Regions from separate parts of the Actinocrispum sp. NPDC049592 genome, predicted to be linked through region 1. Evidence: riboswitches for the same ligand, from Rfam matches in the RefSeq annotation. Region 1 holds a riboswitch; the other holds the start of a gene.
The links. Region 1 has a riboswitch for glycine ahead of gcvP (aminomethyl-transferring glycine dehydrogenase). Riboswitches for the same ligand answer to the same signal wherever they lie in the genome.
Positions count from the first base shown of each region.

Region 1 (15,223 bases):
CCGAACGCGCTGAGCGTGCTGCGGCTGGCCGGGGTCCCGCTGTTCCTGTGGCTGCTGCTGGGCCCGCAGGAGGACGGCTGGGCCATCGTGGTGTTCGTCGTCAGCGGCATCACCGACTGGCTGGACGGCAAGATCGCCCGCTGGCTCAACCAGACGAGCCGGTTCGGGGCCATGCTCGACCCGCTCGCCGACCGCCTCTACACCCTGGCCGCCATGGTCGCGCTGGTGCTGCGCGACATCATCCCGCTGTGGGTCGTGGTCATCGTCATCGCGCGGGACCTGGCCGTGCTGGTGTGCCTGCCGCTGTTGCGCCGCAAGGGGTTCGGCCCGCCGGAGGTGCTCTACCTCGGCAAGGGCGCGACCTTCGTGCTGCTGTACGCCTTCCCGTTCCTGCTGCTCGCCCAGCTCGACTCGCCGGTGGCCGACGTGGCCCGGCCGATCGCCTACGCGTTCACCGTCTGGGGCGTCGTGCTGTACGTCTGGTCCGGCCTGATCTACGTCTTGCAGGCGGTCACCGCGATCAGGCGAGTCAGGCCACTCTAAGCTCACTCACCGACATGGCTGTCGGTGAGCGGGAGAAGGAGACGGGGACGTGACGCCGGAGGACCTCAAGTACACGCCTGAGCACGAGTGGATCGCGAGCAAGGCTGGCGGCACGGTACGCGTGGGCATCACCGATTTCGCCCAGGACCAGCTGGGTGACGTGGTGTTCGTGCAGCTGCCGGAGGTGGGCGCCAAGGTGTCCGCGAAGGACCCGGTCGGCGAGGTGGAGTCCACCAAGAGCGTGTCGGAGATCTACGCGCCGGTGGCCGGGGAGATCACCGCGGTGAACGAGGCGCTGGACGCCTCGCCGGAGCTGATCAACTCCGACCCGTTCGGCGAGGGCTGGATGTTCGAGCTCAGGATCGACGACGAGGGCGAGCTGGCCGGACTGCTCGACGCGGCCGGGTATGCCGGGCTCACCGGTCAGGCATGAGAAAGATCTTCAGCTGGTTTCGGCGTAAGCGGGGACCAGCCGCTTCGCCGCACGGGGAGCACGGTACGTTTGCTGGAACAAGCGAGCACAGCAGGAGGAGAGCTCAGGTGAGCACGAACGACGGACCCGGCGTTCCGCCGGAGCAGTCTCCGGAGCGGACCTCCGTCTTCCGGGCCGACTTCCTCGCCGATGTCGAACGCGGCGAGGCGCCTGCCCAGCCGGAGCCGCCCGTCGCCGGGATCGACGCGCTGCCGGCCGGATCGGCCCTACTCGTGGTGAAGCGTGGGCCCAACGCGGGCTCCCGGTTCCTGCTGGACCGGGACACCACCAGCGCGGGCCGCCACCCGGACAGCGACATCTTCCTCGACGACGTCACGGTCTCCCGCCGGCACGCGGAGTTCCGCCGCGAGGGCGGCGACTTCGTGGTGATCGACGTGGGCAGCCTGAACGGCACCTACGTCAACCGCGAGCCGGTCGACCAGGCCGTGCTGGCCGGCGGCGACGAGGTTCAGATCGGCAAGTTCCGGCTGGTGTTCCTGACCGGCAGCCAGGCGTAACAGAGGGCGGATATGCACTGGGTGACCTGCGGGGGTCGCCCGGTGTGGATCGGCCCGCAGTTGGCCACCGCGGACCGGGGTGCACACTCCGGTCCGCGGTCTTGCTTTGCCCGCCGGACCGCAAAACCCTTAGGGGAGAACGAAATCGCGAACACGGCAGGTTCGTGCCGGGCGATTTCGTGCCCGCGTGGTGACTCGGCGTCGCACCAGGCCGCTGACGAGCCATTACGCGTTTCGCCCGCCCGGCCCATACTTTCGCGCCGGTTTCGTTCCGGGCACGTACCGCTTGCGTGAAATAGGGTGTGACGTGCACATGGTGGGCCGATCGTGATCGATCTGGTTGCATGGGATGTCAAGCGTGAGGCCCGGATGGCGGGTAGCGTCAAAGATGACGATGCGCGATCCTCAAGGCAGCGGGGGTCGTCGCGGTTCGAGCGTGCTCCAGGGAGGCGATGGCCGATGAGCGAGATGCGCGTCGTTGGCGTGCGGGTCGAGCTGCCCGCAAACCAGCCGATCTTGTTGCTGCGCGAGACCGAGGGCGAACGTTACCTGCCGATCTGGATCGGCTCGGTCGAGGCGACCGCCATAGCGTTGGAACAGCAGGGAGTCCGGCCCGCGCGGCCGCTGACCCACGACCTGCTCAAGGACGTCATCGCGGCGCTGGGCCGTGAGCTGGAACAGGTCCGCATCACCGACCTGCGCGAGGGCACGTTCTTCGCCGAGCTGGTGTTCGACGGGGACATCCGGGTGTCGGCCAGGCCGAGCGACTCGGTGGCGCTGGCGCTGCGGATCGGGGTGCCGATCCACGCGGAGGACTCCGTGCTGGCCGAGGCGGGCCTGATCATCCCCGACGAGCAGGAGGACGAGGTGGAGAAGTTCCGCGAGTTCCTCGACTCGGTGTCGCCGGAGGATTTTAGGGGAGCGGACACCTGACCGCACGCCGCAGGTCGTCCGCTGAACAGGTTTCAAACCTTCGAGTGGTGTGTACCACGTCACCCGCTCTCCGCGCGTCGCGTTGACCGGGGTGCCCTCCCGTCCTACCGTCAATGAAGAGCCAACGACGACGATCCACCTGAGTAAGGGCGGATCGGCGTCGGATGCTCATGACCCCGGCTGGGCCCGCTCTGGGGGCGGGCGCCGGGAACGATGGGAGGCAGGCGTGATGGTGGAGCATCGGCCCGAGAGTCCGCTCGGCGGCGTGGACGCCGGAGAACAGGGCGAGCTGTTCCCGGATGCCTCACTGCCGGACGAACTGGTCGGCTACCGTGGTCCCGCCGCGTGCCAGATCGCGGGCATAACCTACCGGCAGCTGGACTACTGGGCGCGCACCGGGTTGGTCGCCCCGTCCATCCGCACGGCCCAGGGATCGGGCAGCCAGCGGCTGTACTCGTTCAAGGACATCCTGGTGTTGAAGGTGGTCAAGCGCCTGTTGGACACCGGGGTGTCGCTGCAGAACATAAGGGTCGCCGTGGATCACCTGCGCCGCCGGGGCGTGCGTGACCTCGCGAAGATCACCCTGTTCAGCGATGGGACGACCGTCTACGAGTGCTCCTCGCCCGAGGAGGTCGTGGACCTGCTGCAAGGCGGCCAGGGCGTGTTCGGGATCGCGGTCAGCGGCGCCATGCGCGAGATCAGCGGCACCATCCACGAGTTCCCCGCCGAGCGGGCCGACGGTGCCGAGCTGATCCCGCATGACGACGAGCTGTCCGCCAGGCGACGCGCGCGCAGCGTGAGTTGAACCCCAGATGATCTGCGGTTGACCGGTCGCGCGGTATCCTCTGCGGGTAGTCGCTGATCTCACGCGGGAGAGACCGGTTCTCCGGCGCCGAAGGAGCAATTCCTCCCCGGAACCTCTCAGGCACAAGGGACCGCATGAGGGAGACGCCTCTGGAAAGCGGGCCGCGAGGCCCCGCCGACGGTGAAAGCCCGCATTGGCGCGGGTGAAACTCTCAGGCGCCCGCGTGGCATGGACAGAGGGGGAGGGCTGACGCACCTTGCCCGCACCCCGCCCGGAGGCCGAGATGACTGCCGAGATGTCACTGGACCGGATGTCCCTCGCCGCGCTTGAGCACGGCACGCCGTTCACCGACCGGCACATCGGGCCGCGCCCCGAGCAGCTGACCCGGATCCTCGAGGCGATCGGCGCCGCCGAGCTGGACGACCTGGCCGAGCGCGCGGTGCCCGCGTCGATCCGCGAGACGAACCTGGCGATGCACCTGCCGCCGGCCGCCACCGAGACCGAGGCGCTGGCCGAGCTGCGGGCGCTCGCGGCGCGTAACCGGCCGATGACGCAGATGATCGGCCTCGGCTACTACGGCACCCAGACCCCGCCGGTGATCCTGCGCAACGTGCTGGAGAGCCCGGCCTGGTACACGGCGTACACGCCCTACCAGCCGGAGATCTCGCAGGGCAGGCTCGAGGCGCTGCTGAACTTCCAGACCATGGTGGCCGACCTCACGGGCGTGCCGGTCGCCAACGCGTCCATGCTCGACGAGGCCACCGCGGCCGCCGAGGCGATGACCCTGGTGCGGCGCGGTGGGAAGTCGCGCTCGGCCCGGTTCGTGATCGACGCCGACACGTTCCCGCAGACCATCGCGGTCATCGAGACCCGCGCGGAGCCGCTGGGCATCGAGGTCGTCGTCGCCGACCTGACCCACGGCCTGCCCGAGGGTGACTTCTTCGGGGTGCTGCTGTCCTACCCGGGTGGTTCGGGTGTCGTGCGGGACCACTCGCAGCTGATCGCCGAGGCGCACTCGCGGGGTGCCCAGGTCGTCGTGGCGGCGGACCTGCTGTCGCTGACGCTGCTGCGGTCGCCGGGTGAGATCGGCGCGGACGTCGTGGTCGGTACGACCCAGCGGTTCGGTGTGCCGATGGGCTTCGGCGGCCCGCACGCCGGGTACATGGCCGTGCGCAAGGGTTTGGAGCGCCAGCTGCCCGGCCGGCTGGTGGGGGTGAGCACCGACGCGGACGGCTCGATGGCCTACCGGCTCGCGCTGCAGACCCGTGAGCAGCACATCCGCCGCGAGAAGGCGACCAGCAACATCTGCACCGCGCAGGTCCTGCTCGCGGTCGTCGCGTCGATGTACGCGGTCTACCACGGTCCCGCGGGCCTCAAGCAGATCGCCGCGCGGGCCCACCGGATGGCCGTCGTGCTGGCCGCCGGTCTGCGGGCCGGCGGCGTCGAGGTCGTGCACGACCAGTTCTTCGACACGCTGCGGGTGCGCGTTCCGGGCCGGGCCTCGGACATCGTGCGGGCGGCGCGGGACCTGGACGTCAACCTCTGGCAGGTGGACGGCGACCACATCTCGATCTCCTGCGACGAGACCACCACCCGCGCACACCTTTCCCTGGTGTGGGAGGCGTTCGGGCTCACGGCGGACGCGGACGCGCTCGATCTGTCCACTTCGGACGTCATCCCGGCGCAGCTGCACCGCACGTCGGAGTACCTGACGCACCCGGTGTTCCACACGCACCGCTCGGAGACCGCGCTGCTGCGCTACCTGCGGGCGTTGTCGGACAAGGACGTCGCGCTGGACCGGAGCATGATCCCGTTGGGGTCGTGCACGATGAAGCTCAACGCCACCGCGGAGATGGAGCCGATCACCTGGCCGGAGTTCTCCTCGCTGCACCCGTTCGCGCCGGCCGAGGACGCCGCCGGGCTGCTGAAGATCGTCACCGACCTGGAGGACTGGCTCGCCCAGATCACCGGCTACCACGCGGTTTCCCTGCAGCCCAACGCGGGCAGCCAGGGCGAGTTCGCCGGTCTGCTGGCGATTCGCGCGTACCACCGGGACCGCGGCGACAACGCCCGCGACGTCGTGCTGATCCCGTCGAGCGCGCACGGCACGAACGCGGCGAGCGCGGTCATGGCCGGGATGCGCGTCGCCGTGGTTCGCTGTGACGACAACGGGAACATCGACATGGACCACCTGCGCGAGTCGGTCCGTGAGCACCGCGACGACCTCGCCGCGATCATGATCACCTACCCGTCCACCCACGGCGTGTACGAGGACACCGTGCGCGAGGTCTGCGCGTTGGTGCACGACGCGGGCGGACAGGTCTATGTGGACGGTGCGAACCTCAACGCCCTCATTGGGTTGGCGCAGTACGGGAAGTTCGGGTCGGACGTCTCACACCTGAACCTGCACAAGACGTTCTGCATCCCGCACGGTGGCGGTGGCCCGGGTGTCGGCCCGATCGGCGTGCGCGAGCACCTGGCGCCGTTCCTGCCGAACCACCCGCTGCAGCCGAACGCGGGCCCGAAGAGCGGCATCGGCCCGATCAGCGCGGCGCCGTGGGGCAGCGCGTCGATCCTGCCGATCTCGTGGGCGTACGTCCGGATGATGGGCGGTCCCGGTCTGCGCCAGGCGACTCTGACCGCTGTCGCCAACGCGAACTACATCGTGCGGCGGCTGAACGAGTACTACCCGGTGCTGTACACCGGCGAGGGCGGGTTCGTCGCCCACGAGTGCATCCTGGACCTGCGGGAGATCACCAAGACCTCGGGCGTCACGGTCGATGACGTCGCGAAGCGCTTGGCGGACTACGGTTTGCACGCGCCGACGATGTCGTTCCCGGTCGCGGGCACGCTCATGGTGGAGCCCACCGAGAGCGAGGACCTGGCCGAGCTGGATCGCTTCTGCGACGCCATGATCGCCATCCGCGCGGAGATCGACCAGGTCGCGGCCGGCGACTGGCCCGCCGACGACAACCCCCTCCACAACGCCCCGCACACCGCCGCATCGATCGCGGGCGACTGGGACCACCCCTACACCCGTCTCGAGGCCGCCTACCCGGCGGGCACTGCGGCGCCGAAGGTCTGGCCGCCGGTGCGCCGGATCGACGGTGCCAAGGGCGACCGCAACCTGGTCTGCTCCTGCCCGCCGCTGGAGGCGTACGCGAACTGATCGCGGACAAGCGCCCAGCCGGACCCGGCTGGGCGTTTTGCTTGTCAGGCGAGGGGTTTGACCCAGCGGGACCAGTTGTCCTGACGCTGGTACCCGCTGCGGGTCCACAGGTTCTGGCCGAGGTCGTTGTCGTCGAGGACCATCGCGTCGACGCGGCCCGCGCCGAACTCGCGGAACCGCTGTTCGGCGGCGGCCAGCAGCGTACCCGCGATGCCCTGCCGCCGCCGGCCGGGCCGGACCGCGAGCCGGTAGAGGTGACAGCGCCACCCATCCCATCCCGCGATCAGCGTGCCCACGATCCCGTCCTCGTCCACGGCCAGGCACAGCGCGGCCGGGTCGCGTTCGATGAGTGTCCGCACGGCCTCGGCGGTGTCCGCCGGGCGGTCGTCGTTCTCCGCCGCGTCGAGCCAGAACTTCAGGACCGCCTCGACATCGTCGAGGATGGCCGGCCGCAGGATCACGAGAAGTTGTCGGGGTGGGGGCCCACCCGGGTGTCGTCGTGCAGGTCGGACAGGGCGTGGACGTCGTCCTCGTCGAGTTCGAAGTCGAAGATGTCCAGGTTCTCGCGCATCCGGCCGACCGACTTCGGGATGACCACGTGCCGCAGTTCGAGGTGCCAGCGCAGGATGATCTGCGCCGGGGTCTTGCCGTACTTCTGGGCCATGAACCGGATCTCGTCGTTGGCGATGGCCTGGCCGCGGGCGAGCGGGCTCCACGCCTCGGTGATGATCCCGTGCTCGCTGTGGTACGCGCGGAGGTTCGACTGGACCAGCATCGGGTGCAGCTCGATCTGGTTCACCGCCGGGACCGTGCTGGTCTCCTCGGACAACCGGCGCAGATGCGGGATCTGGAAGTTCGACACCCCCACCGCGCGGGCCCGGCCGTCCGCGGCGATCTTCTCCAGCGCCTTCCAGGTGTGCACGTACTCACCGCGCGCCGGGGCCGGCCAGTGGACCAGGTACAGGTCGATGTACTCCAGGCCCAGCCGCCGGAGGCTCTCGTCGAACGCCTTGAGGGCGGGTTCGTAACCATGCGCGGTGTTCCAGAGCTTCGTGGTGACGAACAGCTCGTGCCGCGGGATCCCGGACCGCTTCAGCGCCTCGCCGACACCCTTCTCGTTGCCGAAGATGGCCGCCGTGTCGATGCTCCGGTAGCCCACCTCCAGCGCCTGCCCCACCACCTCGGCGGCGTCGTGGTCGCGTATCTGTGACGTGCCGAAACCGACCTGCGGCATATGCACACCGTTGTTGAGCAGAACGGTAGGGACATCGGCCATCAAGAACTGCCTCCGGGGTCGCAACGGCACACCGAGCAGCGATGCTACTGGGCGAGGAAGTCCCGGACTGCCGCCAGGTGCGTGTCCGTGATGCCGGTGTGCGGGGTCGACCCGGACCAGCGCCGTCCGCAGGTAAGGGTGGGCCAGGTCAGCTCGGCGGTGCCGGTGGCGGCCGGCAACGCCGGGTCGTGATCGGGTTCGGTGCCTTACCCCGCCCTCACTCGATCCGTTCTATCACCACGACGGGGATGATTCTCGTCGTTCCGCTTTGGTGTTTTCGATAACCGGGGATTTTCTCCGAGACGTACGCGAAAAGGCGGTCGCGTTCGGCGCCTTCGGTTATCGTGGCGCGGCCGCGGAACTGTTCCGTGCCGATCTCCAGGGTGACCACCGGGTCCTGCAGGATGTTGTGGAACCAGGCCGGGTGGTGGTCGCGGCCGAAGTTGGAGGCGACCAGGAGGTAGCGGCCCGCCTCGGTGAAATACGTGATGGGTGTCGTGGTTCTCCGTCCGGTCTTGGCGCCGGTGGTGGTCAGCAGCGCCAGGTTCATGTTCTCGAAGAGGCCGCCCACCTTGCCCTGGTTGGCCCGGAACTCGGCCAGGATGCCCTCATTCAAGTCCTCACCCCTGGGGGCGTGCTCGTCCGCATCGCTCATTCCCATTTCCCCTCTGATGGACCATAAACCACCGGCGTTGTTGATACCCCAGCAAAAACGGCGGTTTCCACCCTCTGGCGGACACGTGCCTGAAGACGGATTCGATGTATCCGGCGCGAGTGTGACGACGGTCACATCGCGATGACTCCCGGGACCGCGGCGGGTTCTACGGGTATGACCAATGAACAGGAGATCCGTGACCTGGTGCAACGCTGGATCACGGCCGTGCGGGGCAACGATCTGGCTACCACCACGGCGAACCACACACCCGATGTGGTGATGTTCGACGTGCCGGCGAACGTCCGCGGCCTGGACGCCTACACCCGGACGTGGCCGCCGTTCTTCGAGTGGCTGCGGCAAGGCGCGATCTTCGAACTCCAGAACCTCGACATCACCGCGGGAGACGACGTTGCCTTCGCGGAAGCGCTGCTCCGTTGCGGCGAACCGGCCACCCCAGGAGATCTCCGGCTGACTTTGGGGCTGCGCAAGGAGAACGGCGGCTGGCTGATCGCCCACGAACACCACTCGTTCCCGCAGCAGATCCCGGACGATGAGGAAATCCGTGCCCTGCATGAGGATTGGTACGAAGGCACGGCCCGCAAGGATCTCGACGGGATGATGGCGCACATCGCCGAGGACGTCGTGTCCTACGAACACGAAGCACCGCTCCAGGTCGAGAGCGTCGCCGAGGTCCGCGAACACTGCGGCCGCGGCCTTGACCAGGCCGAAGGCACGGTGACCTGGACCGTCCCCGACTTGAAGGTCCTGGTCCGGGAGGACATCGCGGTCGCGTGGGGACTCAACCGGATGACCCACGACGGAGCCGAGAGCTGGTCCCGCGGAACTCGTGTGTTCCAACGGAGAAACGGCGAGTGGCTGATGGTCCACCAGCACGTGTCGTTCCCCTTCGATCCGGGCACCGGACAGGCCCGCACAGACCTCGAGCCGTGACGAGCGTGGCGCGGAAACCCGCGCCACGCCTCGGTCATCACCAGAAGTGGGCCACGTCCACGACGATCCGCCCGGGCAGCGTGAACACCCGGAACGGCAGCCGTGCACGGACGCCGAGCCCGACGGAGGTGTACCCCTCGAACGACCCCGCCCAGGCGACCTGCCGGAAGGTCTGGAAACCGGTGACGTTCACCAGTTCCGCGCGGTTGGTGAAGGTGTAGGTGGGGTTCCCGGCCGAGTCGTTCGCGGGAGCCCGCACGGTGACGGCGAGCCGGGCACCGCCGCGCAGCGGGACCGGGTTGCCGGTGGGGTCCTCGGTCACCTGGTCGACGTAGCCGACGCGGTAGCCGTTGACGTTCCCACGGAAATCGAAGACGAGCCGGTCGTAGCAGTCGTGCTGGCCGGCGCGGATGTCGGTGAGTTCGGCTGTCTGGGTGCTGGCGGCGGACTTCTCCAGCGAGCCCCACGTGATCCCGCAGTACGGGGATGCTGCCGACGCGCTGATCGGCACGATGAAGACCATGGCCACGAGGGCGGCCAGGGCGAGAGTTGCTTTGCGGAACATCCTTTCTTCCCCTCGCTCATTCCCCTGTCCCTCTCAAGGACGTGCGGATCATGGCCAGGTCTGGGATCGCAACGATTTCGTTATCCGGAAACTCGGTGCGCCCGACGGGTACGCCTCGGCGGACCCATGGCCTACTGTCCGGTAATGGACTACCGCGAGTACCGGCGGTTCGACGCCGTGGGCCTGGCCGAGCTGGTGACGAAGGGCGAGGTCAGCCCGTCCGAGCTGGTGGAGACCGCCATCGCGCGGGCCGAGCAGGTCAACGGCCGGCTCAACGCCATCGTGCGGCCGATGTACGACATCGCCCGCGAGCGGGCCGCCCAGGAGCTGTCCGGTCCGTTCGCCGGGGTGCCGTTCCTGATCAAGGACCTGGGCCAGCACTACCAGGGCCTGCCGACCGGCAGCGGCTCGCGGTCGTTGAGCCGTCACCCGGCCGAGCAGCACGCCGTGGTGGTCGAGCGTTGGCTGGACGCCGGCCTCGTCATCTTCGGCAAGACGGCCACGCCCGAGTTCGGCACCAAGGCGGTCACCGAGTCGGACGCGACCGGGCCGACCCGTAACCCGTGGAACACCGACCACACCCCAGGAGGGTCGTCCGGTGGGACCGGCGCGGCGGTTGCGGCGGGCATCGTCCCGGTGGCGGGTGCGAGCGACGGCGGTGGCTCGATCCGCATCCCGGCCGCGTGCTGCGGTCTGGTCGGCCTCAAACCCGGCCGTGGCCTGGTCCCCGCGGGTCCCGACCGTGCGGAGGGCATCCACGGCGCCGCGACCGACGGCGTGATCTCGCGGACCGTCCGGGACACCGCGACGATGATGGACGTCCTGACCTGGCGGCCCGACCTCGGCGGCCCATACCTGGCCGCCCGCCCGGACGCCTCATACGCCGAACTGGCCCGGCAGGAACCGGGCAGGCTGCGGATCGGGTTCCTGACCGACTCGCCGCTCGGCAAACCCGTGCATGCCGAGGCGGTCAAAGCAGTCGACGCGACCACGGCGTTGCTCACCAAGCTCGGCCACGACGTGACGCCGGTCGACATGCCGGTGGACGGGCGCGCGCTGGCGGCCGACTTCCTCGCGCTGTGGGCGGTCCAGGCCGCGGCGACCATGGCCGAGATCCGCCGGAATGTCGGTGCCGGGCCGAAGGAGTTCGAACTGGACACCCGCCTGCTGGCCGCGTCGGCACGGGCCATGCGCGCCACCGAGTACATCGACCTGCACAACAGGTGGAACATCTACGCCCGCGACCTGGCCGCGTTCCACCAGACCTACGACCTGCTGCTGACCCCGACGCTGGCCGGGCCGCCGGTGAAGATCGGCGAGCTGGACCCGCCCGCGCTCGTGCGTCAGGTGGGCACCGTGCTGCTCGGCGCGGGCCTGGTCGGCCAGTTCGCGAAGTCCAAGGCGTGGAAGGAAACCGTCATCGCCAACCTGGCGCCGGTGCCGTACACCCAGCTCGCGAACATCACCGGCCGCCCGGCGATCTCCCTGCCCCTGCACCGCACTGTCACGGGCCTGCCGCTCGGTGTCCAGTTCGTCGGCGGCCTCGGCAGCGAACCGATGCTGCTGCGGCTGGCGACTCAGCTGGAGGCCGAACACCCATGGGCGGACGACGAACCGCCACTGGACTGAACGAGGGGATGACAGCGTCTACACAGGTTCCTGACATTTCGTCCCTACGTTGTCCGGCATGATCCTTGCCAAACTCGTCGTCGCGGCCGCGCTGGCCGGTCAGGGACTGTCCGCACCGGACAGCGCGAGCGTGGTGTCCGCCGGGTACAGCTTGGGGGACACCGCGTTCCAGGTGCCTGGGTTTCACAACTCCGACGGCACCGCCCTCGCGGACATCGAGCTCACCGCGTCCGTTCAGTATCCAAGCAACATCCGGCAAGGCGTCCACCCACTGGTGGTGTTCCTCCACGGCCAGTGGGAGACCTGCGCCGACCGGCAGGCCGGGAACGAGTACATGGCCGCGTTGCCGGTGCTCAGCGGCCCCGGCGCCAGCAAGGACCCGGCGGTGCGTGCCCAGGCTGAGGCCACGATCCAGCGTACCGCCGCGCTGCTCACCCAGTGGCCCTGCGCGCCCGGCACCCCGCCGATGCCCAGCTACCGCGGGTTCGACTACGTCGGCAAGGAGCTGGCTCGGCATGGCTACGTCGTGGTTTCGGTCAGTGCTAACGGTGTCAACGCCGGTGAGGGCGGGCAGGCCGCGGATATGGCTCGTGCGGCACTGATCAACAAGCACCTGGCGATGTGGCAGGAACTGTCCGCAAAGGGCACCGGACCGCTGGCGGGCAAGCTCAGCAAGGACTTCCGTGGACACGTCGACCTGAACAACGTCGGCACGGTCGGTCACTCCCGTGGCGGACGGGCGGTCGTGTACCAGGCCGCGGATGTCCACAGGGGACAGTGGCCCGCCGGGGTGACGGTGAAAGCCGTTGTCCCGCTGGCGGCCGCGGGCTACTACGCGCCCGACCCCGAGGCGCCCGAGAACGACGACTACCGGATCACCAAGATCCCGTTCGAGCTGCTCATGGGCGGCTGCGACCCGGTGACCAACCCGGCTGCGCACGACTACTTCACCAACGCCGCCGGGCGCAACGAAAAGCGCATCTCGCAGGTGCTCATGCACGGCGCCAACCACAACTTCCTCAACGTCCAGTGGTCGCCGTCCAGCGGCCAGGTCGTCGCCCATGACGATGTCGAACGCGCCGCGCAACTGGGCCAGCGGGCCAGGCCGCAACCGGGGCACTGCGCGAACACCGACACCAATGCCGACGAGAAGCAACTCACCGAGCCGCAGGAACGCGCGACCGCCACGACCTACCTGGCCGCGTTCCTCCGCAGGTACCTCGGCGGCGAGACGGCGTTCGACCCGTTGTTGACCGGGCAGCTGCACCTGCCCGGAGTGGACGTGCTCACCAGGTAGGTCTCAATGGGAGACTCGCCTATCCTCGGGTCATGAAGAGAACGTCGTTCGCCCGGTGGCCGTGCTCGATCGCGCGCACGATGGACCTGCTCGGCGACTGGTGGACCCCATTGGTGCTGCGTGAGGCGTTCTACGGCGTCCGGCGGTTCGACGAGTTCCAGCACACTCTCGGCATCGCCCGCAACACGCTGACCGACCGGCTGAACCGGCTGGTCGAGGAGGGGTTGCTGGAGAAGAAGGCCTACCAGGACCAGCCGCCGCGCTACGACTACCTGCTCACCGAGAAGGGCCGGGACTTCTTCGGCGTGCTCGGCGCGATGACGCGGTGGGGGGACAAGTGGCTGGCCGGTCCGGAAGGGCCGCCGATCACGTTCCACCACGACACGTGTGATCACGACGTGCACGCCGAAGTGGTCTGTTCGCACTGCGGCGAACCGCTGAAGGCCGAGGACACGGCCATGCGGATGGGCCCGGGCTATCCCGAGCGGCTCAAGACCCACCCGGAGGTGGTCCGCCGGTTCGGCTGAGCCGCTTGACAGGGTGAGTCTATCTACGCAACTCTAGAGGTCAGCCGGGCGAAGGAGGCTGATCTCGCGATGGAGTGGACGGGTGCGCGGTACGCGGACGTCCCCACGGTCGAGGTGGAGACCTGGATCGACGCGTCACCCCAGCGCGTGTGGGCGCTGGTCGCCGATGTCGGGCTGATGCCGTCGATGAGCAGCGAACTCCAGGCCGTCGAGTGGCTCGACGGGGTCACCGGGCCGGCCGTCGGCGCGCGGTTCGTCGGGCACAGCGAGCACAAGGACCTCGGCAAGTGGTCGACCACCTCGCACGTCGTCGAACTGGAGCCCGAGCGGGTGTTCGCGTGGGCGGTGGAGAACCCAAACAACCCGACCGCGGTCTGGCGGTTCCGCCTGGAGGCCAAGGACGGCGGCACGAAGCTGTCCGAGTGGATGCAGATGGGACCCGGCCGGTCCGGCCTGTCGCTGGCCATCGACCGGATGCCGGACAAGGAAGAGAAGATCGTCTTCGTCCGGATGCGGGAGTTCGAACGCAACATCACCGCGACCCTCGAGCACATCAAGAAGATTGCCGAGGATCCGCCGGCGGGGCCGGACATCGGCACGGAGTCCTGATGCGCACCGCGACGACGGTCGAAGCGTCCAGCGGCTGGGCCGAGCAGACCACTTTCGTTGTGGAGGCCGAGAAACTCGGGCTCGACATCTGCTTCGTGGCCGAGGCCTGGGGTTCCGACGGCCCGTCCGCGCTGGGCTACTACGCGGCGCGCACCGAACGGATGCTGCTGGGGTCGGGGATCATGCAGGTCGGCACCCGCACACCGGTCGCCGTGGCGCAGACCGCGATCACGTTGTCGAACCTGTCCGGCGGCCGGTTCCTGCTGGGCCTGGGCGCTTCCGGCCCGCAGGTGATGGAAGGCCTGCACGGCGTGCCGTTCGCACGTCCGCTGAGCCGCACGCGCGAGACCGTGGAGATCATCCGGCGGGTGTTCGACGGCGGCAAGATCTCGTTCAGCGGCAAGGAGTTCGAGATCCCGCTGCCGGGCGGGGACGCCAGGCCGATGCGGCTGTCCACCCGGCCGCTGCACGACATCCCGGTCTACCTCGCGACTCTGTCGCCCGCGATGCTCCGGCTGACCGGCGAGATCGCGAACGGCTGGCTGGGCACCAGTTTCGTGCCCGAGGGCGCCGCCGAGGCCTACTTCGCGCACCTCGACGAAGGCCTGGCACGGTCCGGCCGGACCCGCGCGGACCTGGACATCTGCCAGGGCGCGGAAGTGGCGTTCGCGCCGGACGAGGACGCGCTGCGGGCCATGGTCGCCGGGCGCAAGAAGGAACTCGCCTTCAGCCTCGGCGGGATGGGTTCCGCCACAACGAACTTCTACAACCAGGCGTACAGCAGGCAGGGCTGGGCCGAGGTCGCCGCCGAGGTCCGGGAACGCTGGCAGGGCGGCGACCGGGACGGCGCGGCCGGTCTGGTGACCGACGAGATGGTGCTCGGCACGACCTTGATCGGCACCGAACCCATGGTGCGCGAACGGTTGCGCGTGTGGAAAGAGTCCGGTGTGGACACCGTCCGGCTCTACCCGGCCGGGGACACCCTGGACGCCAAGCTCACCACTTTGGCCAAGGCCATCGACATGGTCCGGGAGATCGCGTGAACGACTGGCACAAGACCGCGTGCAGCCTCTGTTACGTCAACTGCGGGCTGGAAGTGCGGACCGACGGCCGCTCGATCACCCGGATCCGCGGCGACAAGGACAACCCGCGCACCGCCGGGTACCTCTGCCAGAAGGCGCAACGGCTGACCTGGTACGGAAACCACAACGACCGCCTGACCACACCGCTGCGGCGCCGTCCCGATGGGACACACGAGCCGATCGGCTGGGACG
Region 1 is NZ_JBFAPA010000016.1:10,330-25,552, reverse strand. Features, by position in the region: gene AB0J95_RS33650 (CDP-alcohol phosphatidyltransferase family protein) at 1-543, shown strand, start outside; gene gcvH (glycine cleavage system protein GcvH) at 593-976, shown strand; gene garA (glycogen accumulation regulator GarA) at 1,084-1,533, shown strand; gene AB0J95_RS33635 (bifunctional nuclease family protein) at 1,993-2,466, shown strand; gene AB0J95_RS33630 (MerR family transcriptional regulator) at 2,696-3,271, shown strand; glycine riboswitch at 3,326-3,414, shown strand; gene gcvP (aminomethyl-transferring glycine dehydrogenase) at 3,567-6,440, shown strand; gene AB0J95_RS33620 (GNAT family N-acetyltransferase) at 6,485-6,901, opposite strand; gene AB0J95_RS33615 (aldo/keto reductase) at 6,898-7,716, opposite strand; gene AB0J95_RS33610 (hypothetical protein) at 7,761-7,895, opposite strand; gene AB0J95_RS33605 (nitroreductase family deazaflavin-dependent oxidoreductase) at 7,934-8,371, opposite strand; gene AB0J95_RS33600 (nuclear transport factor 2 family protein) at 8,546-9,322, shown strand; gene AB0J95_RS33595 (hypothetical protein) at 9,360-9,887, opposite strand; gene AB0J95_RS33590 (amidase family protein) at 10,032-11,516, shown strand; gene AB0J95_RS33585 (hypothetical protein) at 11,575-12,813, shown strand; gene AB0J95_RS33580 (helix-turn-helix domain-containing protein) at 12,846-13,340, shown strand; gene AB0J95_RS33575 (SRPBCC family protein) at 13,410-13,949, shown strand; gene AB0J95_RS33570 (LLM class flavin-dependent oxidoreductase) at 13,949-14,992, shown strand; gene AB0J95_RS33565 (molybdopterin-dependent oxidoreductase) at 14,989-15,223, shown strand, end outside.

Region 2 (15,223 bases), on a different contig from region 1:
GCGAACACCAGCCGTCCTCCCGGTGCAGCGCCATGCGTACCGACGCGCCCGGAGAGTGCTTTCGCACGTTGGTCAACGCTTCCTGAGCCGTGCGCAGAACAGTCAGCCGGGTCTCCGCGATGAGCGCGTCCGGGTCGCCGGATACCTCGATCTCACAGGCGTTTCCGGTGAGCGTGTGGAACTCGGTGGCCAATGAGGACAGCTGGTCGGCCAGCGGGGGCTCGTCGCCGCGCAGGGCCGCGACCGCCCGCTTGGTCTCCTCCAGCCCGGCCCGGGCCATGTCCCCGGCCTTGACCACTCGTTCCAGAATCGCCGCCGGGTCGGCCCCGTTCTCCAGCAGCATCCGCGTCCCCTCCAGGTGCACCACCTGAGCGGACAGCGAATGCGCGAGCACATCGTGGATCTCCCGGGCCAGCCGTTGCCGTTCGGCGAGCACCCTGGCCTCGGCGAGGGTGGCGGCCTGGCGGCGGGACAGCATCAGCTGGCTCCAGATCGCGGCGAGGAAAGCCGCCCAGCCCAAGCCGGCCGCGATCCCGATGTCCGCCCCCGACGGCACCGGCGTGACCACCGTCGCCAGCCAGAACCCGGCGATCGCCCACACGACCAGCAGAACCGTGTGCAGCAGCCGGGTCTTGAACGGCGCCAGCCACACCGCGAGGAACAGGATCCCGGTCCCGGCGAACGGCGCGAGCATCTCGTCGGCCACCCCGGCGAGGATCACGATCGCCATCAGCAGCGGCGAATCCCGCTCACGCCGCACCACGATCACGCACAGGGCCAACGCGAAGACATACAGCGCCAACGAACCAGCCAGCCCGAGCCAGCCATGCTGTTGCGTGGCCACGACAGCCGAGGCGACCAACCCGTAGAGGGCGTACACGCCTGCGATGCCGCCGACCAGGTAGTGCCATCTGGGCCTCACGAGCCCAAGGTAGTCCGCCCGGCTGCGGACCACCTCTAACCACGGTTGTGGATTTCCTCCACCCAAGGGCAGTCGTTCCCGGCGGCGATGTGGAACCCGCGCCTGACAACCAGGCTGAGCGACATGATTTCCGTTGACCACCTGAGCAAGTCGTTCGGCCGGGTGAAAGCCGTCGACGACCTGTCGTTCACCGTCCGGCCGGGCAGCGTCACCGGCTTCCTCGGGCCCAACGGCGCCGGCAAGACCACGACCCTGCGGATGCTGCTCGGCCTGGTGACGCCCGGCTCCGGCACGGCCACCATCGGTGGCACCGCCTATGTGGACCTGCCGTCGCCGATCACCACGGTCGGGGCCGTGCTGGAGGCGACCTCGTTCCATCCCGGCCGGACCGCCCGCGTTCACCTGGAGGCGATGTGCCTGGCTGCCGGCCTGTCGATGGACCGGGTGAACCCCGTGCTCGCCGAGGTCGGCCTGACCGAGGCGGCGGATCGCCGGGTGGGCGGGTTCTCCCTCGGGATGCGCCAACGGCTCGCGCTCGCCTCGGCGTTGCTTGGCGACCCGGCAGTGCTGATCCTCGACGAACCGGCCAACGGCCTCGACCCGCAGGCAATCCATTGGCTGCGCGGGTTTCTGCGGGCGCTGGCGGCGGGTGGCTGCACGGTCCTGGTGTCGAGTCACGTGCTGACCGAGATGGCCGTGACCGCCGAGCGCGTGCTGATCGTCAACCACGGCCGGTTGATCGCCGACCGCGAGGTGGACGCGAACCTCGAAGAGACCTACCTGGAGCTGGTGAGATGATCAGGGCGGAGTTGTTCAAGGCGCGGCACACCAGGTCGGTGTGGGGCCTCACGGCGATCGCCGCCGCGTTCTGCGTGGGCTGGGCGGCGCTGGAAGTCTTCGTGTTCCACCAGATCGACGACGCCTACGCGATGGCCCAGCAGGGCTACATCTTCGCTCTGCTGGTGGGAATCCAGCTCACCGCGGGCGAGTACCGGCACCAGACCATCACCTGGACCTTGCTGGTCCAGCCGAACCGCGGGCGCGTGATCACCACGAAGCTGGTGGCCTGCGGGGTGATCGGCGCCGCGATGGGGGTCGCGGCGGCGGTCGTCACCGCGCCGGCCACCGCCCTGATGCTGGCCGTGTCCGGGAATCCCGTTGTCACGCCCGGGGTTCCGGCGGCACTGCTGGGCTCGGTGCTCAGCACGGCGTTGTGGGCGGTGTTCGGCGCGGCCATCGGTCTGTTGGTGCGCAACCAGGTCGCCGCGACCATCGCGGCCTTCGTCTGGTTCTTCTACGCGGAATGGTTTCTGGTGGCCATGGTTCCGGCGGTCGGGCGCTGGACCCCAACGGGCGTCTCGAAGTCCATAGTGGGCTGGAGCCGCGACGGCCTGCCCGTCGCGGGAGATCTTCTCCCACTCTGGGCAGGCACGGCTGTGTTCCTGGGCTATGCGGTTGTCGCGGCCGTCGTGGCGCGGTTGGTCAGCGTCCGGCGGGAGGTCACCTAGCGGCGATGCTCAGCTCGACCGGCGTGCCCGGCTCGACACTCCGGCTCACGGTGCAGGTGCGCTCGACGGCCCGGTTGACCAGTTTGACCAGCGTCTCCTGGTCGGCCGGGCTGAGCGTGCCCAGGTCCAGCTCGAACCTGGTCCGCACGGCGGTCACCCGGTCGGCGTCGAGGTCCTTGTCCGCCTCCACGACCACGTCGATCGGGGCGTCCTCGCCGATCCGGCGGGAGATCACGTGGTCGGCCGACAGGCCCGCACAGGCGCCCAGGGCCGCCATTAGCAGCTCGACCGGGGAGAAGTCGGCACCGTCCTGGGAGCGGCCGATCCTGATCTCGGCGCCACGGCCGTTGATGGCCGTGAACCTGGCCGGGGCGTCCCGGCGGATCCGGACGGGCGCGGGATTCGTAGTCACAGCAGCATTAACGCACGGATCTCGCCGGAAATGCCCGAAGGTGAGGGAGATCGCGGGTCAGTCCCGTGGCCGCACAACGGCCGTCTCGTAGGCGACGATCACCAGCTGGGCGCGGTCCCGGGCCTGCAGTTTCGCCAGCAAACGACTCACGTGCGTCTTCACCGTCGCCAGGCCGACGTGCAGGTGCTCGGCGATCTCGGCGTTCGACAGGCCGCGGGCGACCAGGGCGAGGACCTCGCGTTCGCGTTCGGTCACCCCGGCCAGCTCGCGGGCCATCGGCGCGGACGGTTCCGGCCGGCTGGTGAACTCGGCGATCAGCCGCCGGGTCACGCTCGGCGCCAGCAGGCTCTCCCCGGCGGCCACCACCCGGATCGCGGCCAGCAGGTCCGCGGGCGGGGTGTCCTTGAGCAGGAACCCGCTCGCACCCGCCCGCAGCGCCGAGTACACGTACTGGTCAAGGTCGAACGTGGTCAGCATGAGCACGCGCGTCTCCGGGATCTCCGCGCAGATCCGCCGGGTGGCCTCGATCCCGTCCATCTCCGGCATCCGGACGTCCATCAGCACCAGGTCCGGTCGTTCGGCCAGGGCGACGGCGATCGCCTCGATCCCGTTGCCCGCCTCACCGACCGTGGCCAGCCCGGGCGCGGTGTCGACCAACACCCGGAAACTGCCCCGCACCAGCGCCTGATCATCGGCGACGACCACCCGGATGGTCATGACACGGGCATCCGGGCCGACACGGCGAACCCGCCCTCGGGCCGCGGCCCGGCCGCGAAACTGCCCCCGTACATCGTCACGCGCTCCCTCATCCCCACCAGGCCATGCCCGGTCCCCGGCGTCCCACCCGGTCCGGTGTCGGTCACGTCCACCCGGACCTCGCCATCCTCGACCACGACCCGGACCGTGCAGGTCACCGGGCCCGCGTGCTTGACCACGTTGGTCAGCGCCTCCTGGACGATCCGGTAGACCGACAGTCCCAAAGCCTCGGGGATCTCCGCCGCGGTGACGTCCAAGGTCACGTCCACGCCCGCCGCCTGGGCGCGTTCGACCAGCTCAGGGAGGTTCCTGAGGCTCGGCGCCGGAGCCAGGTCGGCGGTCTCGGATCGCAGCACGCCGAGCATCCGCCGCATGTCGTTGAGGGTGGCCCGGCTGGTCGCCTCGATGATCCGCAGCGCGTCACGGGCCTCTTCGGGGCGCTGGTCGGCGACGTGGTTGGCGATGCCCGCCTTCACCGCGATCAGGCTCATGCTGTGCGCCATGATGTCGTGCAGTTCGCGGGCGATCCGCAGGCGTTCGTCGTTGACCAGGCGGGACGCGTAGTCGCGACGGGCCTGCACGGCCCGGCCCATGGTCCACCCGGCGAGCATGATCGCGGCCACGAACAGGAAGTACCCGACCGGATCGCGCCACGACTGCGTACTCAGCCCGTTGATCAGGCTCGCCGCTGCTGACGCGGCCAGACCGGCGGCGAGCGCGGGCACCGGGCGGCGGTTCAGCACACACAGCGTATACAAGATGCATACAGCCGGTATCCATGGTTCACGCAGGGCGTTCACGACGTTCGCGGCGAACGAGAAGGTGAGCACCACGACGTAACTCGGCACCGGCCAGAGCCGCCGCACGGCCAGCGGCGCCGCGGACAGGATCGCGACGACCCAGCCGAACCAGAGCGGGCCGCTGTAGGACGGCTGGGCGTCGACGATGTCCAGGAAAGTCAGGTGCGCGACGGTCATCGCGGCCGCGACGGCCGAGTCGAACGCGACCAGCTCCCACAGCTGCGGCCGGCGGGCGAGGAACGGACGGTCACCAGGCACGGCCCGACGGTATCGAAGGTGTTCCGCATGGCGCGTCCAGCTGTGGAACGTCATCCCCGAGGTGGACTCCCGCCTGGTCGGCAGCGTAGTTTGACGGCAACTGAATATGGCGCCGTCACGAGCCGAGGCGGGAGAGTCTCCGCAAGGAGCACCGAAGGAGCAAACCTCCCCGCAATCTCTCAGGTCCAGCTACCGCCCCGGCCAGGCCACTCTGGAAAGCAGGTCCGTCCGGGACCTCACCAACGGTGCAAGCCGCGTCCGCGGCGAAGCTCTCAGGTACCACGACAGAGGGGGAGTTCCGTACCCGAACTGGAGGAGCTCCCATATGTTCGATCAATCTTTGTCCACAGTGGACCCCGAGGTGGCCAAGGCCGTCGCCGCCGAGCTGGACCGCCAGCGCGGCACGCTGGAGATGATCGCCTCGGAGAACTTCGCGCCGGTGTCGGTGATCGAGGCGCAGGGATCGGTGCTCACCAACAAGTACGCCGAGGGCTATCCCGGCCGCCGCTACTACGGCGGCTGTGAGCACGTCGACGTGGTCGAGCAGCTGGCGATCGACCGGGTCAAGGAGCTGTTCGGCGCCGAGCACGCGAACGTCCAGCCGCACTCCGGCGCCCAGGCCAACGCGGCCGCGATGCTCGCCCTGCTCAACCCCGGCGACACCATCCTCGGCCTCGACCTCGCGCACGGCGGGCACCTCACGCACGGCATGCGGATCAACTTCTCCGGCCGGCTGTTCAACGTCGTCGCCTACCACGTGTCGGCCGAGACCGGCCTGGTCGACATGGCCGAGGTGGAGCGGCTGGCGGTCGAGCACAAGCCCCGGTTGATCATCGCGGGCTGGTCGGCGTATCCGCGGCAGCTCGACTTCGCCGAGTTCCGCCGGATCGCGTCCGCGGTCGACGCGTACCTGATGGTCGACATGGCGCACTTCGCCGGCCTGGTGGCGGCCGGGCTGCACCCGAACCCGGTGCCGTTCGCCGACATCGTCACCACGACCACGCACAAGACCCTCGGCGGCCCGCGCGGCGGGGTGATCCTGTCCCGCCAGGAGCTGGCCAAGAAGATCAACTCGTCGGTGTTCCCCGGTCAGCAGGGCGGCCCGCTGGAGCACGTGATCGCGGCCAAGGCGGTGGCGTTCAGGATCGCCGCGAGCCCGGAGTTCGCCGACCGGCAGCGCCGGACGCTGGAAGGCGCGCAGATCCTCGCGGCCCGGCTCAACGGCCTGCCGGGCATCAAGGTGCTCACCGGCGGCACCGATGTCCACCTCGTGCTCGTCGACCTTCGAGAGTCCACACTGGACGGACAGCAGGCCGAGGACCTGCTGCACAGCGTCGGCATCACGGTCAACCGCAACGCCGTGCCGTTCGACCCGCGGCCGCCGATGGTCACCTCGGGCCTGCGGATCGGCACCGCCGCGCTGGCCACGCGCGGCTTCGGCGCGCAGGAGTTCACGGAGGTTTCGGACGTGATCGCCGAGGTACTCACCGGTCAGGACATCGAACCGGCCCGTGCCCGCGTGCAGGCGCTGGCCGGCAAATTCCCGCTCTACCCGGGGCTGTCATGACCATCAGTGTGTTCGACCTGTTTAGCGTGGGGATCGGGCCGTCGAGCTCGCACACCGTCGGCCCGATGCGGGCCGCGCGCACCTTCGCTTCGGGGCTCGCGGCCTCCGGAGTTGTTTCGGAGACCGCTTCGGTGAAGGCCGAGTTGTTCGGTTCGCTGGGCGCCACCGGGTACGGGCACGGCAGCCCGGCGGCGGTCATCCTCGGGCTGGAGGGTGAACGGCCGGAGGACATCGACACCGACACGGTCGCGCCTCGCGTGGCCGCGATCCGGGCCTCCCGGCGGCTCCGGCTGATGGGGGAGCACGAGATCACCTTCGTCGAGGACGACGACCTGGTGATGCACCGGCGGAAGTCGTTGCCCGCGCACCCCAACGGCATGCGGTTCGCGGCTTTGGACGCCTCCGGGGCCGAGCTGGCCTCGCACATGTACTACTCGGTCGGCGGCGGGTTCGTCGTCGACGCCGAGGCCACCGGTGAACTCCGGATCGTGCCGGACACGACGGTCGTGACCTACCCGTTCCGCACCGGCGCCGAGCTGCTGGACCACTGCTTGCTCAACGGCCTGTCGGTCGCGGATGTCATGCTGGCCAACGAGTTGGCGTGGCGTTCGGAGGACGAGGTGCGGTCCGGGCTGCTGCACATCTGGGACGTGATGCAGGAGTGCGTCGCCAAGGGGTGCACCCGCGAAGGCGCCCTGCCCGGCGGCCTGCGGGTGCCCCGGCGGGCGAAGTCGTTGTACGACAAGCTGATGACCGAGGACCCGGCGTCCGACCCGTTGTACATCATGGACTGGATCAGCCTGTACGCGTTGGCCGTCAACGAGGAGAACGCCTCCGGTGGGCGGGTCGTCACCGCGCCGACCAACGGTGCGGCGGGGATCATTCCCGCTGTGCTGCACTACTACCGGCGGTTCGTCCCGGACGCCACCGATGACGGCGTGGTGGAGTTCCTGCTGACCGCGGGCGCGATCGGCGTGATCCTCAAGGAGACCGGGTCGATCTCCGGCGCCGAGGTCGGCTGCCAGGGCGAGGTCGGGTCGGCGTGTGCGATGGCGGCGGCCGCTTTGGCTGCTGTGCTTGGTGGAACACCGTTGCAGGTGGAGAACGCGGCCGAGATCGGCCTGGAGCACCACCTTGGGCTGACGTGTGATCCGGTCGGCGGTCTGGTGCAGATCCCTTGTATCGAACGCAATGCCGTGGGGTCGACGAAGGCCGTGCACGCGGCCCGGATCGCCTTGCGGGGCGATGGGACGCACGTCGTGCCGTTGGACAAGGCGATCAAGACCATGCGCGAGACCGGCGCGGACATGAGCACCAAGTACAAGGAGACCGCGCGCGGCGGGCTGGCGTTGAACGTCATCGAGTGCTGATTGGCCGGAAATTGGCGCCCTTCTGGGTCGGGGCGCCAGGTTGCGGATGTGCCGGTGTCAGACTCGGGGCATGGTCGCAGCGGGAATTGGCACAGTCGGATTCGTTGGGGTAGGCGTCATGGGCGAACCCATGGCGCTCAACCTGCTCAAAGCCGGAACACCGCTGCTGGTGTGGAACCGTTCTGCCTCACCGCGGGTGGACACCCTGACGGCCGCCGGTGCCGTCGTCGCGCCCGATGCAGACACCGTGTTCGCGCAGTGCGACGTCGTGATCCTCATGCTGGCCAACAAGGACGCGATCGACGCGACTCTGGGCCGGGGCACTCCCGCCTTTGCCGCGCGGGTGTCCGGCCGCACGGTCGTCCACATGGGAACGACCGCCCCCGGCTTCTCCGCGGGGCTCGCCGCGGACATCCTGGCGGCCGGTGGGGCCTACGTCGAGGCACCCGTTTCCGGCTCGCGTGTCCCCGCCGAGGCCGGTGAGCTGGTCGCGATGCTGGCCGGCGAGCCCACCTCGGTCGCCCTGGTCCGCCCGGTCGTCGAGCCGATGTGCCGCGAACTGGTCGACTGCGGCCCGGTCCCCAACGCCCTGCTGACGAAGATCGCGGTGAACATCTGCCTGATCACCACCATCACGGGCCTGGCCGAGACCATGCACTTCGCCGCCCAGCACGGCCTCGACCTGGACAAAGTCACGCACGTGCTGGCCACCGGCCAGATGTCCAGCCCGATCATGCGCGTGAAACTCCCCAAGTGGCTGGCCTCGGACTTCACCGCCCAGGCCGCCATCGGGGACGTGTGGATGAACACCCGCCTGATCACCGGCGCCGCCAGGGAGGCGTCGGTGGCCGTGCCGCTTCTCGATGTGTGCGAGGCCCTTTTCGCGGAGACCGACGCCCTCGGCCACACGGGCCTGGACATGGCCGCGGTTATCAAGTCCATCGAAGCCCGCACAGCCACCCTCCAGAGCTGAGCTCACCTGGCGAGGGATATCCAGGTCACGACCAGCACCTCGGTCTGGGCAGGCGCGCCGGATCCTGCTCGGTCAGCAGGGCGACCCGCCGCCACACCGTGACATTGTGCGGTGGCGCTTAGACTCAGGCTTGTGACCGAGGACGGACCGACAACGACGCTGGCCAGTGCGGGTGCGGCGGTGTTCCGGCCGGTGCGGACCGGGAACGCGTTCGAGGAGACGGTGGAGCGGCTGCTGCAGGCCATCCGGCTGGGTGTGGCGGGGCCGGGGGAACGGCTGCCCGCCGAACGCGAGCTGGCGACCAGGCTGAACATCAGCCGGGTGACGCTGCGCGAGGCGATCCGGGCGCTGCAGGAGGCGGGGTACGTCGAGTCGCGACGCGGCCGGTACGGCGGGACGTTCGTGAACGAGACCCTGCCGACCGCGCGCACGACCCGCAAGACCACGCCGGACGAGCTCGAGGACGTGCTGACCATGCGGCGGGTCCTGGAGGTCGGGGCGGCGGAGGCCGCGGCGGCGCGGACGTTGTCGCCGGAGGAACGCCAGTACCTGCGCGCCCGGCTGGCCGAGACCGAGGCCGACGACCTGTCCGAGTATCGCCGCAAGGACTCCCGGCTGCACCTGGCCATCGCGGAGGTGGCCGCCTCACCGACGCTCACCTCCGCGGTCGCCGACATCCGGGTCCGGATCAACGAGCTGCTGGACGCGATCCCGGTGCTGCACAACAACATCGAGCACTCCAACGCGCAGCACGAGCTGGTCGTCCAGCGGATCCTGGACGGCGACCCGGCCAAGGCCCGGGACGCCATGGCCGAGCACCTAGAGGGAACGGCATCGCTGCTGCGTGGGTTCCTGGCGTGACCGGCTGAGGTTCCAGTTGCGCCAGTCCCGGTCCCGCCCGGCCGCGGTGACACACGGACGCATCGAGGGATCCAGCGTGGCCAGCTCGGGCCACGCGTCATAGGACAGCGTCGACAGGTACTCCACGTCGATCTTGCCGGTCTGGCGGTAGCGCTCGACGTTGTGACCAGCGATGATCCGCTCCGGGTCGAGCCAGGCGAACACCAGCAGGCCGGCCAGCCCGGACCCGACCACAGCCCGCGGCAGCCATCCCGCCCCCAGCCGCACCCCGGCGGCGATGATCAGCAGGTACACCAGTCCCAGCCAGAGTTCACAGGCCTCCACGACCACCCGCTCAACGGTGAACCCGTAGGCCTTCTGGTACGCCCACATCCGGGTCAGCGCGGACGCCACCACGACCAGCATCAACGCGCACAACGCCCCGAGCAGGGCCCTGAGCCACACGCGATCCGCCCGCGTCTCCCGCCGGGCCCAGCGAGCCGCGGCCGTCACGACCCCCAGTGTCAACAGCGTGACGGCCAGCAGCTGCCAGAACCCGCTGCGGGCATAGGTGGCGTACGACAGGTTCGCGGTCCGCTGGACGTACTCGGCGCCGCCGAACAAAGCCGCGAACTGCACCAGCGCGAATCCGGTGAACAGCAACGCGAGGATGCCCACCGGCATCGCCCATTCCACGCGGGACAGTTGTTTTCGCTTACGGGTGAACGCATCCACCTCCGGCGGTGAAGCGGCAACCAGACCCGCCGCGGCCGCGCCGAACCCCACGAGCACGAACAACCCGATCCACCGCACCACGCTCCCGGGATCCACCTGGGGGGTCAGTCCACTGAGGATCTCGGCGAACGCGGCATCCGCCCCGGCCAGCAGCGGCACGAAAACCAGCAGCAGTAGCACACTCAGCGCGAGCGCGAGGAGGATCCGCGCGGCCCTGCGGTTCGCCGACTGCCGTCGCAGCGCCGCCAGACCGCGGGTCACCCACGGCAGTGAAAGCACGAACCCGATCGGCACAGCCAAAGCGCCGATCGCCAGACCGGCGACCGACCGGCCGCCGGCCACCGCGATCGACGCCGCCCCGCACGCGCCGACCAGGCAAAGCGTTGCCAGCCAGCTGGAATCGCGGAACGCGGTCACACTGACCAACGCGAGCGCGAGCACCGCCCACAACGCGGACTCCAGCTTGATCCGGCGCATCATCCACCACGTGCTGCCCGCGCACGCCACCGCGACGATGACATAGCCGATACCGGAAGCGTTGGTGGGTAAGGCGATCGCGCCCACCACCCCGGCGACGGCGATGGCGCTGAGATGTCGGGGTGTCGCGGGTTCCTTGGGAACGTCCCAAGTGATCGGCACGCGGGTGGGCACGACTATTACTGAAGGCTCGTTCATTAATTACTCCATGGTGAGAAAACTGTGGGGGGTAAGGCTTTTACTGCGGCAGGGTGACGCGGATGGTGGCCGGTTCGACCACCCGGATGTCGCCGCCGTGCAGGTCGACGACCCAGCGCGCGATGGCCAGGCCGAGCCCGGTCCCGCCGCCGGCCCGCTCGCCGCGCACGAACCGCTGGAACACGCGTTCCCGGTCGGCGGGCGCGATGCCCGGGCCTTCGTCGCGCACGTCGATCACGAGCGCGTCGGCCGAGATCCGGGCGCTGACAAAGACTTCGCCGCCCTGGGGACCGTGCCGGACCGCGTTGTCCAGCAGGTTCCAGACGACCTGGTGCAGGCGTTGCCGGTCGGCGTAGACCTTCCCGGGCGTGACGTCCACGGTGAACCGTGCGCCTCGGCCGGAGACCTCAGCCTCCGCGACGACTTCGGTCAGCATCGACTCGATGTCGAAGTACTCGCGGTCCAGCGGCGTGACCCCCGCGTCCACTCTGGACAGGTCGAGCAGCTCGGTCACCAGGCGCCCCAGGCGTTCCGTCTGCGCGAGGGCGGTCTTGAGCGTGGCCGGGTCGGGTTCGGCCACCCCGTCGACGACGTTCTCCAGCACTGCTTGGAGCGCGGAGATGGGTGTGCGCAGCTCGTGGGAGACGTTCGCGATCAGCTCACGGCGTTGCTGGTCGGCCGCGGCCAGGTCGGCGGCCATCTTGTTGAACGCACGGGCCAGTTCGCCGACCTCGTCGCGGGAAGTCGCCCGCACTTCACGGGTGTAGTCGCCGCGGGCCATTGCGCGAGCCGCCGCGGTCATCTGGCGCAACGGTTTGGTCATGCCGTGCGCGAGCAGCTGGGAGGTGACCAGGCCGAGGCCGATGGCGATCATCGAGGTGTACGTCGGCAGCCAGCCCATCCGCAGCCAGAAGTAGCCCAGCGCGGTGGCCCCGGCGCCGGCCACCAGCAGGCCGATCTTGAGCTTGATCGACCGGATCGGGTCCAGCGGCCGCGGCAGGCTCTTCATCGGGGCACCTCCAGGGCGTAGCCGACGCCGTGCACGGTCCGGATCAGGTCGGCGCCGAGCTTGCGTCGCAACGCCTTGATGTGGCTGTCCACGGTCCGCGTGCTCGCCGACTCGTTCCAGCCCCACACCTCGGTGAGCAGCCGGTCGCGGGGAACGACCGCGCGCGGCCGGCCGGCGAGGTGCACCAGCAGCTCGAACTCGGTCGGCGTGAGGTGGGCGGGTTCGCCGGCCCGGTGCACCCGCCGTTCCACCGGGTCGATCTCCAGGTCGCCGAGGACGATCTTCGCCGCGGCCTGCTGGGTGTTGCGGTCGACCCGGCGCAGCAACGCGTGCACGCGAGCGGCCAGCTCGCGGATGGAGAACGGCTTGGTGATGTAGTCGTCCGCGCCGACCGCCAGGCCGACCAGCAGGTCCGTCTCGTCGTCCCGGGCGGTCAGCATCAGCACTGGTACCGGCCGGTGCGCCTGCACGCGGCGGCACACCTCCAGGCCGTCGAAGCCGGGCAGCATCAGGTCCAGCACGATCAGGTCCGGCGCGGTCTCGACGGCCTGCCGGACCGCCGACGGCCCGTCGGCCGCGATGTCCACCTCGTAACCCTCCGCGCGCAGCCGCGCGGCCACGGACTCGGCGATCGCCGGCTCGTCCTCGACCACCAGGATCCGTCTGTGCCCCTCAGCCATGCCGCCGAGGGTAGGCGTGATCTATGGAGAGGCGACGGGCGAGATGTGAATGTCTTGTGCAGCCTGTCGGTTTCCTGTCGATCCTCTCCGGGTGCGCAGGGGGTGCGAAAGACTGCGGTCAGTGAAGCGGACAAAACGATTGGAGTGAGCATGTCCCGAAGATTCAGTGTGCTGGTCGCGGCCGCGCTCGGGGTGAGCCTCCTCGGCGCCGGCCAGGCGGCCGCCACGGAGTCCGGCCGCGCGTTCCCCACCGAGTTCGCTCTGCCCAACGGGTTCATGCCGGAGGGGATCGCCATCGGCGACGGCCCGACGGCCTACTTCGGCTCGCGCGCGGACGGGTCGCTGTTCCGCGTGAACCTGCGCACCGGCAAGGGAGAGGTGTTCAGCAAGGGCCCGGGCACCCCGTCGACCGGCCTCAAGGTCGACTCGCGGCACCGGCTGTTCGTGTCGGGCGCGTCCGGCGGTGACGCCCGCGTGGTCGACGCCCGGTCGGGAAAGGTGTTGGCCAGCTACAAGTTCGCGGCCACCGACACGTTCGTCAACGACGTGATCGTGACCGACCAGGCGGCCTGGTTCACCGACTCGCGCAAACCGTTGCTGTACAAGGTGGCGCTGGGCCGGCACGGCTCGCTGCCGTCGACGTTCGAGACCCTGACGCTGACCGGTGACATGGTGTTCACGCCAGGTGTCACCAACGCCAACGGGATCGCGACCACCCCCGACGGCCGCGCGCTGCTGATCGTGCAGTCGAACACCGGCAAGCTGTTCAGGGTCGACCCGCGTACCGGCGTCACCAAGGAGGTGAACCTCGGCGGCGAGGTGCTCACCGCGGGCGACGGGCTGCTGCGCGAGGGCAATTCGCTGTTCGTCGTGCAGAACCGGCTGAACACGGTCGCGAAGTTCCGGCTCGACCGCACGGCCACCACCGGGACCCTGGTCGCCAAGGCCACGGATCCGCGCTTCGACGTGCCGACCACGGTGGCGTCCTTCGGCCATCGCCTGTATCTGCCGAATGCGCGGTTCAGCACACCGCCGACCCCGGACACGCCGTACAACGTGATCGCCATACCGCGGCCCTGATCGACAATTCACACGTGAGTGGTCGTACCGTTCTTGACCGGTGCGGCCACTCACTACTTTGTTCGGGGGTGGAAGTACTCAGGTGTCTTGACCGGCATGGTTTCCCGGTTCACCCTGCAGAACAAGTTCGCACTGGGCGGAGTGTGAAAAGCAGCGGAAAAGAAGGACCACGCCATGGACAAAGCCACCGCCCACAAATCCCTCACCGACATCCTGCCCGACCTTGACTCGCGCCTCGTCAGCCACCTGCGCCGAATCAGTCTTCCCCTGCTGCGCGGTGCCATCGGCATTGTGTTCGTCTGGTTCGGCGCCCTCAAAATCGCCAACAACTCCCCGGTCGCCGATTTCGTCGCCAACACCCTGCCCTGGCTCGACCGCGCCTGGCTCGTTCCCGCTTTAGGCATCCTCGAAATGGCCCTCGGCGTCGCCATCATGACCGGGCGCTTCACCACAATCGTCTGCGCCGCCCTCATCGCTCATCTCACCGGCACGTTCCTCGCCCTGATAACCCAGCCCACAACCACCTTCCAGCACGGCAACATCTTCCTGCTGACCACCGAGGGCGAGTTCGTCGTCAAGAATCTCGTCTTCATCGCCGCCGCCCTTGTTCTCGCGGCCCGCTTCCACAAAGCGAGATAACGAGGTTTCCCTTCTTTGGCGCGTGGGGCGGGTCGATTGTGACATCGACCCGCTGCCCATTTGACTCAGGAACAGATGGCGCCCTGGGCGGCCGAGCCGACCAGGCGGGCGTACTTGGCGAGGACGCCGGTGCGCCGCTGGGGTTCGGGTGCGGACCAGGATTGGCGGCGCCGGGTGAGTTCGGCGTCCTCGACGTTGAGAGTCAGGGTGCGGGTCTGCATGTTGAGGGTGATGGGGTCGCCGTCCTGGACGAGGGCGATGGGGCCGCCGTGGGCCGCTTCGGGGGCGACGTGGCCGATGCAAAGGCCGGTGGTGCCGCCGGAGAACCGGCCGTCGGTGACCAGGAGGACGTCCTTGCCCAGGCCCGCGCCTTTGATGGCGCCGGTGACCGCCAGCATTTCGCGCATGCCAGGGCCACCGCGGGGGCCTTCGTAGCGGATCACCACGACGTCACCGGCCTTGAGGGTTGGCAGGGCGTCCATCGCGGCTTGCTCGCCGTCGAAAACCCTTGCGGTGCCGTTGAATTCCGTGGAGTCGAAGCCCGCGCTCTTGACCACCGCGCCGTCCGGGGCGAGGGAGCCGCGCAGGATGGTCAGGCCGCCGGTGGGGTGGATCGGGTTGCTCAGCTTGCGCAACACCTCGCCGTCCAGGGCGGGTGGGTCGAGCTCGGCGAGGTTCTCCGCCAGGGTCCTACCGGTCACGGTCAGGCACGAACCGTTCAGCAAACCGGCGTCCAGCAAGGCTTTCATCACCACGGGCACACCACCGACGCGGTCGACGGCGGTCATCACGTGCCGGCCGAACGGCTTCACGTCCGCCAGGTGTGGCACGCGGTCGCCGATCCGGGTGAAATCGTCCAGGGACAACGGGACCTCGGCCTCGTGCGCGATCGCCAGCAGGTGCAGCACCGCGTTCGTCGACCCGCCCAGCGCCATCACCACCGCGATCGCGTTCTCGAACGCCTCCCGGGTCATCACCTGTCGCGCGGTGATGCCCTTG
Region 2 is NZ_JBFAPA010000026.1:25,204-40,426, forward strand. Features, by position in the region: gene AB0J95_RS46045 (sensor histidine kinase) at 1-922, opposite strand, end outside; partial or broken gene AB0J95_RS46050 (ATP-binding cassette domain-containing protein) at 1,046-1,654, shown strand; gene AB0J95_RS46055 (hypothetical protein) at 1,717-2,430, shown strand; gene AB0J95_RS46060 (OsmC family protein) at 2,423-2,842, opposite strand; gene AB0J95_RS46065 (response regulator transcription factor) at 2,900-3,559, opposite strand; gene AB0J95_RS46070 (histidine kinase) at 3,556-4,656, opposite strand; glycine riboswitch at 4,775-4,861, shown strand; gene glyA (serine hydroxymethyltransferase) at 4,982-6,223, shown strand; gene AB0J95_RS46080 (L-serine ammonia-lyase) at 6,220-7,593, shown strand; gene AB0J95_RS46085 (NAD(P)-dependent oxidoreductase) at 7,664-8,566, shown strand; gene AB0J95_RS46090 (FCD domain-containing protein) at 8,699-9,427, shown strand; gene AB0J95_RS46095 (DUF4173 domain-containing protein) at 9,386-10,816, opposite strand; gene AB0J95_RS46100 (HAMP domain-containing sensor histidine kinase) at 10,857-11,825, opposite strand; gene AB0J95_RS46105 (response regulator transcription factor) at 11,822-12,505, opposite strand; gene AB0J95_RS46110 (superoxide dismutase) at 12,656-13,585, shown strand; gene AB0J95_RS46115 (DoxX family membrane protein) at 13,760-14,224, shown strand; gene ilvD (dihydroxy-acid dehydratase) at 14,290-15,223, opposite strand, start outside.
Region 2: it holds a riboswitch for glycine, as region 1 does, so the genes downstream of both, glyA (serine hydroxymethyltransferase) here and gcvP (aminomethyl-transferring glycine dehydrogenase) in region 1, are expected to answer to the same signal.